One region of the Agarivorans litoreus genome, then DNA from elsewhere that is predicted to be linked to it. Evidence: predicted binding sites of a transcription regulator. Region 1 holds the regulator's gene; each other region holds the start of a gene.
The links. The regulator sigma-54, encoded in region 1, starts transcription at its own class of promoters, with help from an activator protein. The targets are predictions, from matches to a motif close to GTTGGCACGNNNNTNGNNT.
Positions count from the first base shown of each region.

Region 2: K5L93_RS14905 (EF-hand domain-containing protein) is a predicted target of sigma-54. The motif match lies at 1,479-1,497, and genes of this name have one in related genera.
Region 3: flgF (flagellar basal-body rod protein FlgF) is a predicted target of sigma-54. The motif match lies at 1,491-1,509, and genes of this name have one in related genera.
Region 4: K5L93_RS01735 (PEP-CTERM sorting domain-containing protein) is a predicted target of sigma-54. The motif match lies at 1,259-1,277, and genes of this name have one in related genera.

Region 1 covers NZ_BLPI01000001.1:2,832,401-2,835,533, reverse strand. The annotation lists gene lptB (LPS export ABC transporter ATP-binding protein) at 1-542, shown strand, start outside; gene K5L93_RS13140 (RNA polymerase factor sigma-54) at 594-2,096, shown strand; gene hpf (ribosome hibernation promoting factor) at 2,122-2,409, shown strand; gene ptsN (PTS IIA-like nitrogen regulatory protein PtsN) at 2,418-2,861, shown strand; gene rapZ (RNase adapter RapZ) at 2,888-3,133, shown strand, end outside.
Region 2 covers NZ_BLPI01000001.1:3,238,480-3,241,612, reverse strand. The annotation lists gene K5L93_RS14910 (threonine/serine exporter family protein) at 1-996, shown strand, start outside; gene K5L93_RS14905 (EF-hand domain-containing protein) at 1,146-1,406, opposite strand; gene ggt (gamma-glutamyltransferase) at 1,766-3,133, shown strand, end outside.
Region 3 covers NZ_BLPI01000001.1:3,902,664-3,905,796, reverse strand. The annotation lists gene flgG (flagellar basal-body rod protein FlgG) at 1-688, opposite strand, end outside; gene flgF (flagellar basal-body rod protein FlgF) at 705-1,451, opposite strand; gene flgE (flagellar hook protein FlgE) at 1,606-2,943, opposite strand; gene K5L93_RS17975 (flagellar hook assembly protein FlgD) at 2,976-3,133, opposite strand, start outside.
Region 4 covers NZ_BLPI01000001.1:374,927-378,059, reverse strand. The annotation lists gene K5L93_RS01740 (alpha-amylase) at 1-369, shown strand, start outside; gene K5L93_RS01735 (PEP-CTERM sorting domain-containing protein) at 438-1,226, opposite strand; gene K5L93_RS01730 (DUF4174 domain-containing protein) at 1,581-2,015, shown strand; gene K5L93_RS01725 (oligogalacturonate-specific porin KdgM family protein) at 2,079-2,834, opposite strand; gene K5L93_RS01720 (alginate lyase family protein) at 2,904-3,133, opposite strand, start outside.

The DNA.
Region 1 (3,133 bases):
TCGACGATGACGATATATCCAGTACTGCAATGCACACCCGTGCACGCAAAGGCATTGGCTATCTTCCGCAAGAAGCCTCTATCTTTCGCCGCTTATCCGTAGAGAAGAACATTCTTGCCGTATTAGAGACTCGAAAAGACCTCGATAAAGAGCAACAAATTGGCGCATTAGACGACCTTCTTGAAGAGTTTCACATTGGCCATATTCGCAAAAACCTAGGCATGAGCTTATCGGGTGGTGAACGCCGAAGAGTTGAAATTGCTCGAGCACTAGCCGCCGCACCTAAGTTTATTTTGCTTGACGAACCCTTCGCGGGGGTAGATCCTATTTCTGTTATCGATATTAAAAAGATCATTGAACACCTACGTGATCGCGGTCTAGGTGTACTAATAACCGACCACAATGTTCGAGAAACTCTCGATGTTTGTGAGCATGCCTATATCGTTAGCCAAGGTGAATTGATAGCCTCAGGAAAGCCAGAAGAAATTCTCGAAAACGAACATGTGAAACGAGTTTATCTCGGGGAACAATTCAAGCTATAGTTAAAGTGCAAGTTTAAAAAAGACAATAAAAAGAAGGAACAGCGGTAGTTAATGAAAGCATCTTTGCAGTTGCGTCTTGGTCAGCAGTTAACCATGACCCCCCAGTTACAACAGGCCATTCGCTTACTCCAGCTTTCAACACTGGATTTACAGCAAGAGATCCAAGAGGCTCTGGAAAGTAACCCTCTGCTTGAGGCGGATGAGTCTCATGCCAATGATAGTGACGCAAACGACGCTAAATCTACTAATGAGAAGTCTACCGAGGCCGAATCCACTGCGGACATAGACAACAGTCAAATTGAAGCAGGCGATGCCATTAATCAAGAAACTGTTTCTGACGACCTCCCTGTTGACTCTACTTGGGACGATATCTACAGCGCTAGTTCTGCTCCGGCCAGCTCATCTGGCAATGCCATCAGCGACGACAACGACATGGTGTTTCAGGGCGAAACTGTCGACTCATTGCAAGACCACTTATTGTGGCAAATGCAACTCACTCCATTTAGTGAAGTAGACCAAGCTATTGCTTTAGCCATTATTGATGCGGTAGATGAATCGGGCTACCTCACTCAAGACTGTGAGCAGCTACTGGAAGGCTTACGTTCAAGCGATAACAATGACTTAGATGTAGAGCTGGATGAAGTAGAAGCGGTGCTTAAGCGCATTCAGCATTTTGACCCGGTTGGTATAGCAGCGCGCTCGCTGCAAGAGTGTTTACTAATCCAATTAAGTCGCTTTGCCGAAGACACACCTTGGCTAAATGAAGCCAAAGACGTAGTTTCAAATCACATTGATGTATTAGCTAATCGCGATTTTCGTCTATTAGCCCGTAAAACCAAACTTAAAGAAGACCAGTTACGCGAAGTTATGCGTTTGATTCATACGCTTGAACCTCGGCCTGGTAACGCAGTTGAGCCTAACCAAGCCCAGTATATTATCCCAGATGTATCGGTTGTTAAGCGCCAAGGACGCTGGGTGGTAGAACTCAACCCAGATGCAATGCCTAAGTTACGGGTTAACTCCCATTATGCATCTTTAAGTAAAACCTCCACCAACGCTAACGATACCCAGTTTATTCGTAGCCACTTACAAGAAGCCAAGTGGTTTATTAAAAGTATCGAGAGCCGCAACGAAACCCTATTAAAAGTATCCAACTGCATTGTTCATCATCAACAGGCGTTTTTTGAATATGGCGAAGAAGCCATGAAGCCAATGGTACTGAACGATGTTGCAGAAGCTGTAGAAATGCATGAATCCACTATTTCCCGAGTAACCACCCAAAAGTTCATGCACACACCGCGCGGTATCTTCGAGCTTAAGTATTTCTTTTCTAGCCATGTGGCTACCGATGGTGGAGGTGAGTGTTCATCAACCGCTATTCGTGCATTAATCAAGAAACTGGTAGCTGCCGAAAATACCAGTAAACCACTCAGCGACAGCAAAATTGCTGATATTTTGGCAGATCAGGGGATCAAGGTGGCAAGACGTACAATTGCTAAATATCGTGAATCTTTAGCAATTCCACCTTCTAACCAACGAAAGAGCCTTATTTAAGGCCACTAAAAAGGGGAAGATATCTATGCAAATTAACCTTACTGGACACCACGTAGAAATAACTGAATCTTTGAAAGAATATGTCCACAGCAAGTTTGCCAAACTCACCCGACGATTCGATCAAATCAATAATGTTCACGTCATCCTCAACGTCGAAAAGCTGAACCAAATTGCTGAAGCTACATTACATTTAAACGGCGGCGAAGTATTTGCCACCTCTGAGCACTCTGACATGTATGCTGCCATAGACAGCCTGATTGATAAACTTGATCGCCAAGTCATCAAACATAAAGAAAAACTTAACAAACGTTAACCAACCTTATGCAACTAAACAAAGTACTTAGCTTGAACTGCACTCAAAGTGCAGTTCAATGCTCTTCAAAAAAGCGCGCCCTAGAAATAGTCAGCGAGCTGGCTGCCAAACAGCTTGATACTACTACCCAATGCATTTTCGAAAGCTTGTTAAATCGAGAAAAGATGGGCAGTACTGGTATTGGCCAAGGCATTGCAATTCCTCATGGCCGTATTGACAACCAACATCAAGCCACTGCGGTTTTCTTGCGTTGCGATCCCCCCATTTCTTTCGATGCTATTGATAACAAGCCGGTTGACTTAGTATTTGCATTACTAGTACCCGAAGATCAATGTAAGCAACATCTTAATACTCTTGCTCAAGTCGCTGAAAAACTTAACGATAAGCAAATATGTAAACAACTTCGTTGTGCACAAAGTGATGACGAATTGTACGACATCATGGTAGCCTAATAGGCTAATCAGCCTTAGGGGTTATCATGGAACTGATCATCGTTAGTGGGCGCTCGGGTTCAGGAAAAACCGTCGCCTTAAGAGTATTAGAAGATCTCGGCTACTACTGTGTCGATAACTTGCCGGTTGTACTTTGGCAATCACTTATCGACAACTTAAAAAAAACCTATTCTAAAGTAGCAATTAGCATTGATATTCGAAACCTTCCCGATGAGTTATCACCGGTAGGACAGCTAATACGCGATGCAGGACCTGACATCAATCTGTTAAGC
Region 2 (3,133 bases), 410 kb from region 1:
GAAATTGATTTAGGTTTATTGGCGCGCACCAATCAACTGGTAAAAAAAGTTACCGAAGAAGAAATCAGTTTAACTGAAGCAATAGAGCGGCTTAACCAAATGGCCAATCAACCAGCTTTACACTCTCCTTGGGTAATTTGCTTGGCCTTTGCCATTACTGGCGGCGCATTTGCCATGTTAATGTCGGCCAATTGGAGCACCATTATTTGGTCGAGCTTGCTTAGTTGTATTTCATTTTATTTGGCGTATCGCGCCGAGCACTCTAAAGGGGTGCTTGAAGCGTTAGAGCCGGTAGCTGCACTACTCTGCTCCTTTGTGGCGGTGGCTATTTCTCAGTTTGTGCCTGATTTAAACATACCCATTGTGGTGCTGTCGGCGATCATTATTTTCATTCCAGGTTTATCGCTCACCCTTGGTTTAAGTGAGTTAGCAGCACGCGAGCTTATATCGGGCACGGCAAGGGTAATGGACGGCATTATGGTGTTGTTTAAACTCTATTTTGGCGCGGTGTTAGGCATGGCCTTTGGTGCTCTAATTTGGGGGCAGGTTGATCTTCAATCTAGCTTTGTTAGCACCTGGTGGATTAAGTGGCTAGGTGTGGTGTTGTTATCCTTAGGCCTTAGCGTGGTATTTAAAGTACGCGCTAAAGATTTACCGTGGGGCATTCTTTCGGGAGTGATTGCCTACGCAGCCGCTTTTGCTGGCAGTGCCTATCTAGGCGAAGCATTAGGCCCTTTTGTAGGGGCATTTATTGTGGGTGTATATGCAAACCTATTTGCCAAATTAACCAAGTCACCTGCATCGGTGGTATTGCTACAAGGCATAGTATTGTTGGTACCGGGTAGTAAGGCTTATATCAGCTTAAATTCATTAGTATTAGGTGAGTCAATGGTGAGCATTCCCAATATTGGTTCGCAAACATTTTTGATTTTCATGTCGATTGTGGCGGGGATTTTATTTGCTAACGTAGCGGTACCGCAACGTAGCTCGCTATAAAGGAAAAAAGGCGCTTAAGCTAGCACAGACTTAAGCGCTGGAAAATTATCGAGGATTAAAACTGCTACAAACTAGACCAAATCGCAGAAAAATTGGCCCCCGACAGCGTCCTAAAATTGGATCGGTTCACGAAAACATAAAGGAACTAACTATTCAGCTACTTCGCTGTTTTCAGGGTCTTCAGGTTGAACGGAAATTTCAAGGTTTATGAATTCTGCTTGGCTTAATACACCATCCTGGTCTGTATCAAGCTCACTCCATACTTCAGTAAGGATCGGTAGTTCGGCAGCTTCTTCCATGCTTACCACCAAATCTTGGTTGGTATCTAGGTCTTTGAACACTTCACTATTTGCCGAGGCTAGGCTAGCTACAAATAGCGCTAACACTGGAAAGCTATACTTCAAGTTCATAAGAAACTCCTTGTTTAACATCTACTTCACTAAATGGCCGCTAACTAGGTTTAGCGGTTGACGAACTACATATAGCAAAGGTCGAACCAACTTTTAAAAAACCTTTAAAATCAAGCTCATAACCACAAATCACGGTCGCAATTTAAATGCCAGCGTCGCCGAAAAGCGACACCTAAATAGCGATAAAAGCCAAAACCGACGAGTTATGCGGCTTCAAGCTGTCTCTTATCTACGTCACTGCCGTGCTCAATTCTCATACAAATAGAAAAATCTGCATAAATTCAGTCACATAAACAAGCGATGGCGATTAATATATGGACTGCTACACTGGCTAAATACGCATTAAAAAAGGATTTAGCATGTTTACTCGCAGCCTCATTGCATCAACACTAATAATTAGCGGCTTTTGCTATTCAAATAGCCAAAGCACCGATGCTTATGCCCCAGAGTTAGCCAGCGGAGTGCAGGCTAAGACCGAGGTCACTGCCAAAAAATTCATGGTGTCGGCTGCTAACCCCTTAGCGGTTGAAGCCGGTTATGAGGTACTAAAAGCAGGCGGCAACGCCGTAGATGCAATGATTGCCGTGCAAAGCGTACTAGGCTTGGTTGAGCCGCAATCCTCAGGGATTGGTGGCGGCGCTTTTGTGGTGTATTTCGATGCGGCCAAGCAACAACTCACCACCTTTGACGCCCGAGAAACCGCTCCTTCACAAGTTGATGCTGGCTTGTTTCTGGACCAACAAGGTAAACCGCTAAAGTTTTATGACGCAGTGGTGGGTGGACGTTCAGTAGGCACACCTGGAGTTATCGCGCTGTTTGAAGAAATGCATCAGCGCTACGGTAGCAGCAATTGGCAAGATTTGTTTAAACCGGCAATCGGCCTAGCCAAAGAAGGCTTTAGAGTGAGCCCGCGATTGGCGAAGCTAATTGCTGGCGACGCTGAACGCCTCGGCCGCTACCCAGAGGCTCGTAACTACTTTTTTGATGACTCAACCGAGCCTTTACGCGAAGGGCACTTACTACAAAACCCTGATTACGCTAACACCTTACGGTTGGTTGCAGAGCAAGGTGCTTCAGGTTTTTATCAAGGTGATACCGCCAAAGCAATTGTTGCGGCTGTTGGTCAATTCAATGACAACCCCGGCTTGCTTAGTGAAGAAGATTTAGCCAATTACCAAGTAAAACAGCGCCCTGCCCTTTGCACAGCTTACTTTCAATACTCAATATGTGGCATGGGACCACCTAGCTCAGGCGCTAGTACCGTTGGACAGATCCTCGGCATTGCTGCGCATTACCCCTTGGCAGATTGGGGACCTAATAATCCACAAAGCTGGCGTATTCTCGGCGATGCGTCTCGCCTAGCCTTTGCAGACCGAGGCGCCTACCTTGCCGACAGTGATTTTGTCGACGTGCCACTTAGCAACTTACTAAGCCCTGAGTACCTTGCCAAGCGCGCTAAGCTGTTAAGTGGTGATAAAGCCTTAGCCTCGGTAAACCCTGGCGAGTTGCCTTTAAACGCCAATCGCAGCATGGACCAAAGCCTAGAGCTTCCTTCTACCACTCACATCAGTATTGTGGATGCCCAAGGCAACGTACTGTCGATGACCAGTAGCATTGAGAATGCCTTTGGTTCGAGAGTATTTGTAAAAGGATTCTTACTAAACAATCAGCTGACTGACTTCTCATTTGTCGCTGAGAAAAACGGCAAGAAAGTGGCGAATGGAGTC
Region 3 (3,133 bases), 1.1 Mb from region 1:
CTTCAGTTACGTTTACGTTCGACGTTTCTAAAGAGCCTTGGCGAATCGCACCTAAACCATTCTCCGATGCAATCCCATTTTGTGGAGCCCCACTGGCACCGGTTTCTAGGTACAAGTTTTGTCCGCGAGGCTCTAAACCAGACGAGTTAACAAAATCCGTAATAGTGATTTGGCCAATAACTTGACTGTCGGTTTGCCCTGGTAAGCGAACACTCACCTCGCCGTCTTCGCCTACGGTAAAGCTTTGTGCGTCTTCAGGGACCTGAATTTCTGGCTGTAAAGGGTAACCGGCACCAGGGGTTACAATGGTGCCTTCGTCATTTAAACCAAACTGACCATTACGCGTATAAGCAGTTGTACCGTCTGGCATTAATACTTCAAAAAAACCTCGACCATCAATCATCAAATCAAAGGCGTTATCAGTAGTTTGAACATTACCTTGGTCATGATTCTTTTGCGTTGCTATCACCTTGGCACCTGCACCAATCATTAAACCTGATGGCATTTTAGTGTTCTGTGAAGAACGACCGCCTGGTTGATTAATTGTTTGATACAACAAATCTTCAAATACTGCGCGGCTCTTTTTATAGCCCACCGTGCTTGCGTTCGCTAAGTTATTAGAAATAACCGATACGTTAGTCTGTTGGGCATCTAAGCCTGTTTTACTGATCCATAAAGCGGGATGCATAATACGCTCCTTATTCCTAGCTTAATCGCAACAAGCTGTTGGTGGCTTTTTCGTTTTCTTCAGCGGTTTTCATCATCTTGATTTGCATTTCAAATTGACGCTGCATGCTGATCATGTGTGTCATCTCTTGCACCGGGTTTACATTACTTCCTTCTAGTGCACCTTTTACCAGTTCAACGGTGGCATCGGGCTGATAAGGTTGACCATTAGTGCTTCTAAATAAGCCGTCTTCACCCTTTGTTAACTCGCCAGCGAAAGGTTTACTTAGCTTAATGCGGTTAACTTCTTCTAATGCGTCGGCTGGCGCGCCTTCTGGACGGATCTCGATGGTGCCATCTTCGTTAATTTCTAGCTTTTCAACAGGTAGGGGGATAATAATTGGCGCATCTTGATTACCTAATACAGGCTGGCCTTGCATGGTTTGTAAGACCCCTGCAGCTGAAATAGTAAAGTTACCATTTCGAGACAGCGCCTCATTACCATCCTTGTCTTGAACCGAAATCCAACCTTCACCCTTAATTGCCACATCTAAATCTCTCCCTGTGGTTTTTAACAGTCCATCAGTAAAGTTTTGAGTTGGGCGCTCAGTCATAGCAAATACCCGAGATGGCATGCCAGGGCCAAAGGCCTGCATTGAGCGTGCATTCTCTAAATCGGCTTTAAAGCCTGTGGTATTTGCATTTGCAAGGTTGTTACCACGTACCGCGAGCGAGTGCATGTTTTGTTTTGCACCGGTCATCGATATATAAAGTAGTTGGTCCATGTCAATTTCCTACGTCAATTAGCTGACTCAAAGGAAACAAAGCAATTAAAATGCCAGAAGACAAACAAAGAAAACAAAGATTAAAAAAGCTAACTAAATCAACAAAATAAAAAGGCAGCCAAAGCTGCCTTTTGGGTCAAACTCTATATCGTCGTTAACGAATCTGAATAATAGTTTGCTGTAGCGTCGAGTTAACTTCTAAGGCACGAGAGTTAGCCTGGAAGTTACGCTGTGCGCTAATCAAATTAACCAACTGCTCGGTTAAGTTAACGTTAGCTTGCTCTAAAGAAGCCGAGTTAATTTTGCCAAAAGTCCCTGAGTTACCTTCACCGGCAATCGCTTCCCCACTTAGCTGAGTTTGCTGCCATGAGGTATCACCAATTTGCGCTAAGCCTTGGTTATTGGCAAATTTTGCTACCGACACTTTAGCGATATTGGTCGTTTGACCGTTGCTGTAAGAAGCAACAACCAAACCATCAGGGCCAATATCAATACCTGTCAATTTACCAACGGTAGAACCATCTTGCGATAAGCTAGAAACTTCGAAAGCAGAGTTATATTGAGTTGGACCATTAAGGTTAAAGGTAATAGTTTGGGTTGGATCTACCGAACCCGTTACCGGATCCCACACACCACCAGGGCCATTTGGTGGTGCCGTACCAAGCGCTACTGTTTCAATAATAAGTGGCGCGGTAGACGCGAGTGCACCAGTATTATCAAAAGTTAAGGTCGCAGACGCTGGAATATTTGGGTTAGGGTTACCCGCGTTAGGGGTATTGGCTGTACCGCCAGCAACGTCTACTGGCTGGCCATCAATGTATATCAACTTGTGCCAAGTATTCGCTGTAGTGTCATCTTTAATGAAGAAGGTTTCAGCGACATGCGAGCCACCTTGCGAATCGTAAACTGTCACCGAGGTCGCTGAGGTATAGGTATTACTGTCAGAGGGATCAAAATCGCCAATATCGTGAGTAGTGCCGCTAGAAGGCAAGTTAAAACTCATATCAACTTGGCTAGTCATTGTAGGGTTACCTACTTCAGCACTAATTTGAATCGCGCTGGTTGCAGCCATACTCACCGCTGAAGGCGTGCCGCTGTTGTTTACGGTATAACCTTGTAGATATTGGCCTTGTGAGTTAACAATAAAGTTATCAGCATTTAGCTTAAACGCACCGGCACGAGTAAACTCTCGCGTTTGGGTGGTCAAATCAGAGGCGGTAACAAAAAAGCCTTCGCCACTGATCGCCATATCTAAAGCATTCTGGGTAAAGTTAAGGCTACCTTGGTGGAATTGCTGAGCTACATCTACAGTTTTAACACCATTACCTACTGCGGTACGAGCATTTGAGAAAATCGATGTTGCATACACATCGGCAAACTCAGCACGTGACTCTTTAAAACCAATGGTGTTGACGTTAGCAATATTGTTCGCCGTTACGTCAAGATCCTTTTGCGAGGCATTGATGCCGCTTAGAGCGATATTAAATGACATCTCTCAATCTCCTATCGTTTTACTATTCTTTGTTAGGCCTTGGCTACTTCAAGAACATCGCTCATTGCAATGCCACCCAAGCCTTCTAAATTGACGACTACGCCAGATGTACCACCCGCTAAGCTCACGCTACCTACGCTTGCGTATGTTGCGGTGGGTAAACTGATCTCTTTACCGCCCTGAACACCAT
Region 4 (3,133 bases), 2.5 Mb from region 1:
TCGCACGATACCAAGTTGTTCTATTCAAACTATGAAGATTTACCGTTGCAAGCGGGTGCAGGTACGGCATTACTTATGATGCCTGGTGGCGTGCAATTGTACTATGGTGACGAGAGTGGGCGCCCACGCGGGCCACAATCAGATGCCTTTGACTCTCCAACGCGTTCGTTTATGAACTGGGAGCAAATTGCTAAAGACAAAGATCGTCAAGCGTTAGTAAAACACTGGCAAACAGTAGGTCAGTTCCGTGACCGCCACGTTGCCATTGGTGCTGGTGAGCATAAAAAAATAAGCGATCAACCTTATGCCTTTAGTCGCACCAAAGGTGACGACAAAGTGGTTGTGGTATTTGCTGGCATCAAGCAATAACAAAAAGTAATAAGCGGTAGTAGCAAAGCGACAGCGTAAATCTATGCTGTCGCTTTTTTTATTTTGCTTTAAACCTGGCTGCGCTTCACCTTTAGCGCGACTAAGCCCAAGAGCACCAGCCAAATACTGCTTGGCTCAGGTACTTGACTAGCTAGTAGATTTTCTCCGTTAACGATAATCTCCCTAAAGGCGAATGCCTCATTCCCACCATTTTGATTTGCGTTAAAGTACAAGCTAAATATTGAACCACTGCCAATTAAGCTCTGACTAAGTTGCTGGAATTGGTTGTTTAGCACCTGACCGTTTATCGATAGTGGGTCGTTTAGTGCGTATTGGCTTCCGTTGGCCATGGTATAGCTCTGATTGGTTTGTTCACCAACCGAGCTAGCAAAGAGTAATTGAATAGGTGAAGCATCAATTGCATAGCTAAAGCTAAAGTAATCAGAGCTTTCAAAATCACCCATAGCCGCCATAGAAATAGAAATTGAAGTTAAGGAAAAACCGCCAATATCAAATTGCCAAGTTGCTTGTGTATTGCCGCTTGGGTTATTTGGATTTAGCGTATCACTTACACCAAAAAAGCTTTGTTGGTCAGTTTGTGAATTAACAATACCAAGGTTATCACTTGCGGTACTTAGGCTCGAATCAATCAGGCTATTTGGAATATTGGCGCCAGGACCAGCTTGGTATTTATCAAAGCCGTCTTGATCACTAGCAAATTGAGGGCTAAATGGGTTTTGATATTCGATTAGATTAAGACTACTGCTGTTTAGCATGTCGTAGGCGATAATAGTTGCCTGAACTGGCGCGGTGAGTAGCAACAAGCTTACAGAGAGTATATTTCTAGTGATTAGCATTAGACATTCCTTTGTAAAGTGAATGTCTTATAAATCAATAATTGCGCCAAGATTTAAAAGTTATAAAAATCAAAGGGTAAGATAGTTATAGCACTTAAGGAAAAGGATAATGTAAATATTAATGACACATTTATCATCAAGTGTAATGCAGTGTCCAATCTTTTTATTGACCATTTTGTAGTTAAATGGGCTCATAGCTTAACTAAATGTATTTTCATATTGATATTAGCTAGTTACGAATGCCGAATTATGACTGTAAAAAATCCTGACCACTAGCCCTCAGATTCAGCGCCGAAATATTGAACTTTATCGCCTAAGACTTCGTTCTAATTAGCTGAGAACGGGGGAATTGTTATGAAACAAGTAATCGCAGCTATGTTGTTATCTATTAGTGGCGTTGCTATGTCTTATCCTTTAGACAGCGACTATTGGGCACACCGAAGTGTGTTGTTTTTTGCGCCACAACAAGACCGCGCAGTTGAACAATTTTTGGCAGATGAAATGCGTTATCGTTGTCAGATCCAGGAGCGAGATCTTGTTGTTATGGTGATGACACCGCAACAAGCTTTAGGCAAAACTGGCCCAGTAGCAAGCCATGGGGTCTCTTATTTACGCAACAAATATAAGGTAGAAGATAACAAGCACATAGCAGTGTTAATTGGTAAAGATGGCCACGAAAAACACCGTTGGGGTGCTCCTACTAATTGGCAGGAAGTATTCGCAATTATTGATGCAATGCCGATGCGCAAACAAGAAATGCTAAATAATACCAGTGTATGTTCGGCATAAAAAAGAACCAAGCAGAAAACCTGCTTGGCTTTAAAGAAGGAAAGCTAAGTAATTACGAAATGTTTAAAATTTGTATTTAACACCAACACGGGTTTTAAGTTGGCGTTGGTCAGTTTTAGAGCTCACACTTGAGTTCCAAAATTCTACGTATGGACGCCATTTTTCAATTTGGTAACCGATGAAGATACCAGCATCCCAGTTGTCATCACCATTGTTGAATTGCGGATCTTTTGCTTTACCGGCAATTGCATCCCACTCGTATTCATGGCTTTTCCAGTAGTTCGCTTCGTAATCTAGTTTTAGATTAGGCATGCTTTTTACTTTGTAACCACCAGTCAGAGTGATTTTAGATTTAGTCCATGTCTCGCCGTTTTCTTTGCCATCGGCATATTGGCGAATTTCATAGCGGTAGCGTAATGCAGTTTTTAAACCGAAATCTGAGGTATAACCTACACGAAACTGCGGCTTATAAGTCACGCGCTGATCACCAAAGGTAATTGGCATACCAGGGTGGATGTACCATTTTTTGTTTAGTTTATGTTTGTAGCCCCAGTCAAACTCTGAGTCGCCGCGTTGTAAGTTTTCTAAAAAATCGCCGCTTTCGCCGTTTTCTTTATCGCCGCTAAAAAACTTCATCTCAACACTGTAGTTCCAGCTACCAGCATCACTTACTTTAGTTGAGTCACCTATCTTAATACGGTAACCGTAATCTTCTGACTCGTGCTTGTATTCGCTACGTATATCAAGTTGACCAGCAGCGACAGGTGCTGCAATTAACAGGGCACCAATTGCAATTGAAAGGCTTTTCATTTTTGTCATGATAAATTCCATTTCCAAGTTAAGGCCTATTAACAGGCCTAGTTTTTGTTTAGGGAGTTAGGGTCGTTATTATTGTTTTGGGTATAACAGTTCTATATCTCGTTCAGCCCAAATTTCAGCCAGGTTTTTTTTAACGGTAAATTGAGAAAAATCGCCTGAATTTGAGAGAGCCAATAAGGTTTGGTCACTCATACCTAGAGCTGCTTTACGATAGATTGGCATCATGCGCATTACTCGCGGAGTTTTTTTATGCGGGTAAGGCCAGTCTTCCGCTTTGTCTTGATATTGAGCTAACAACA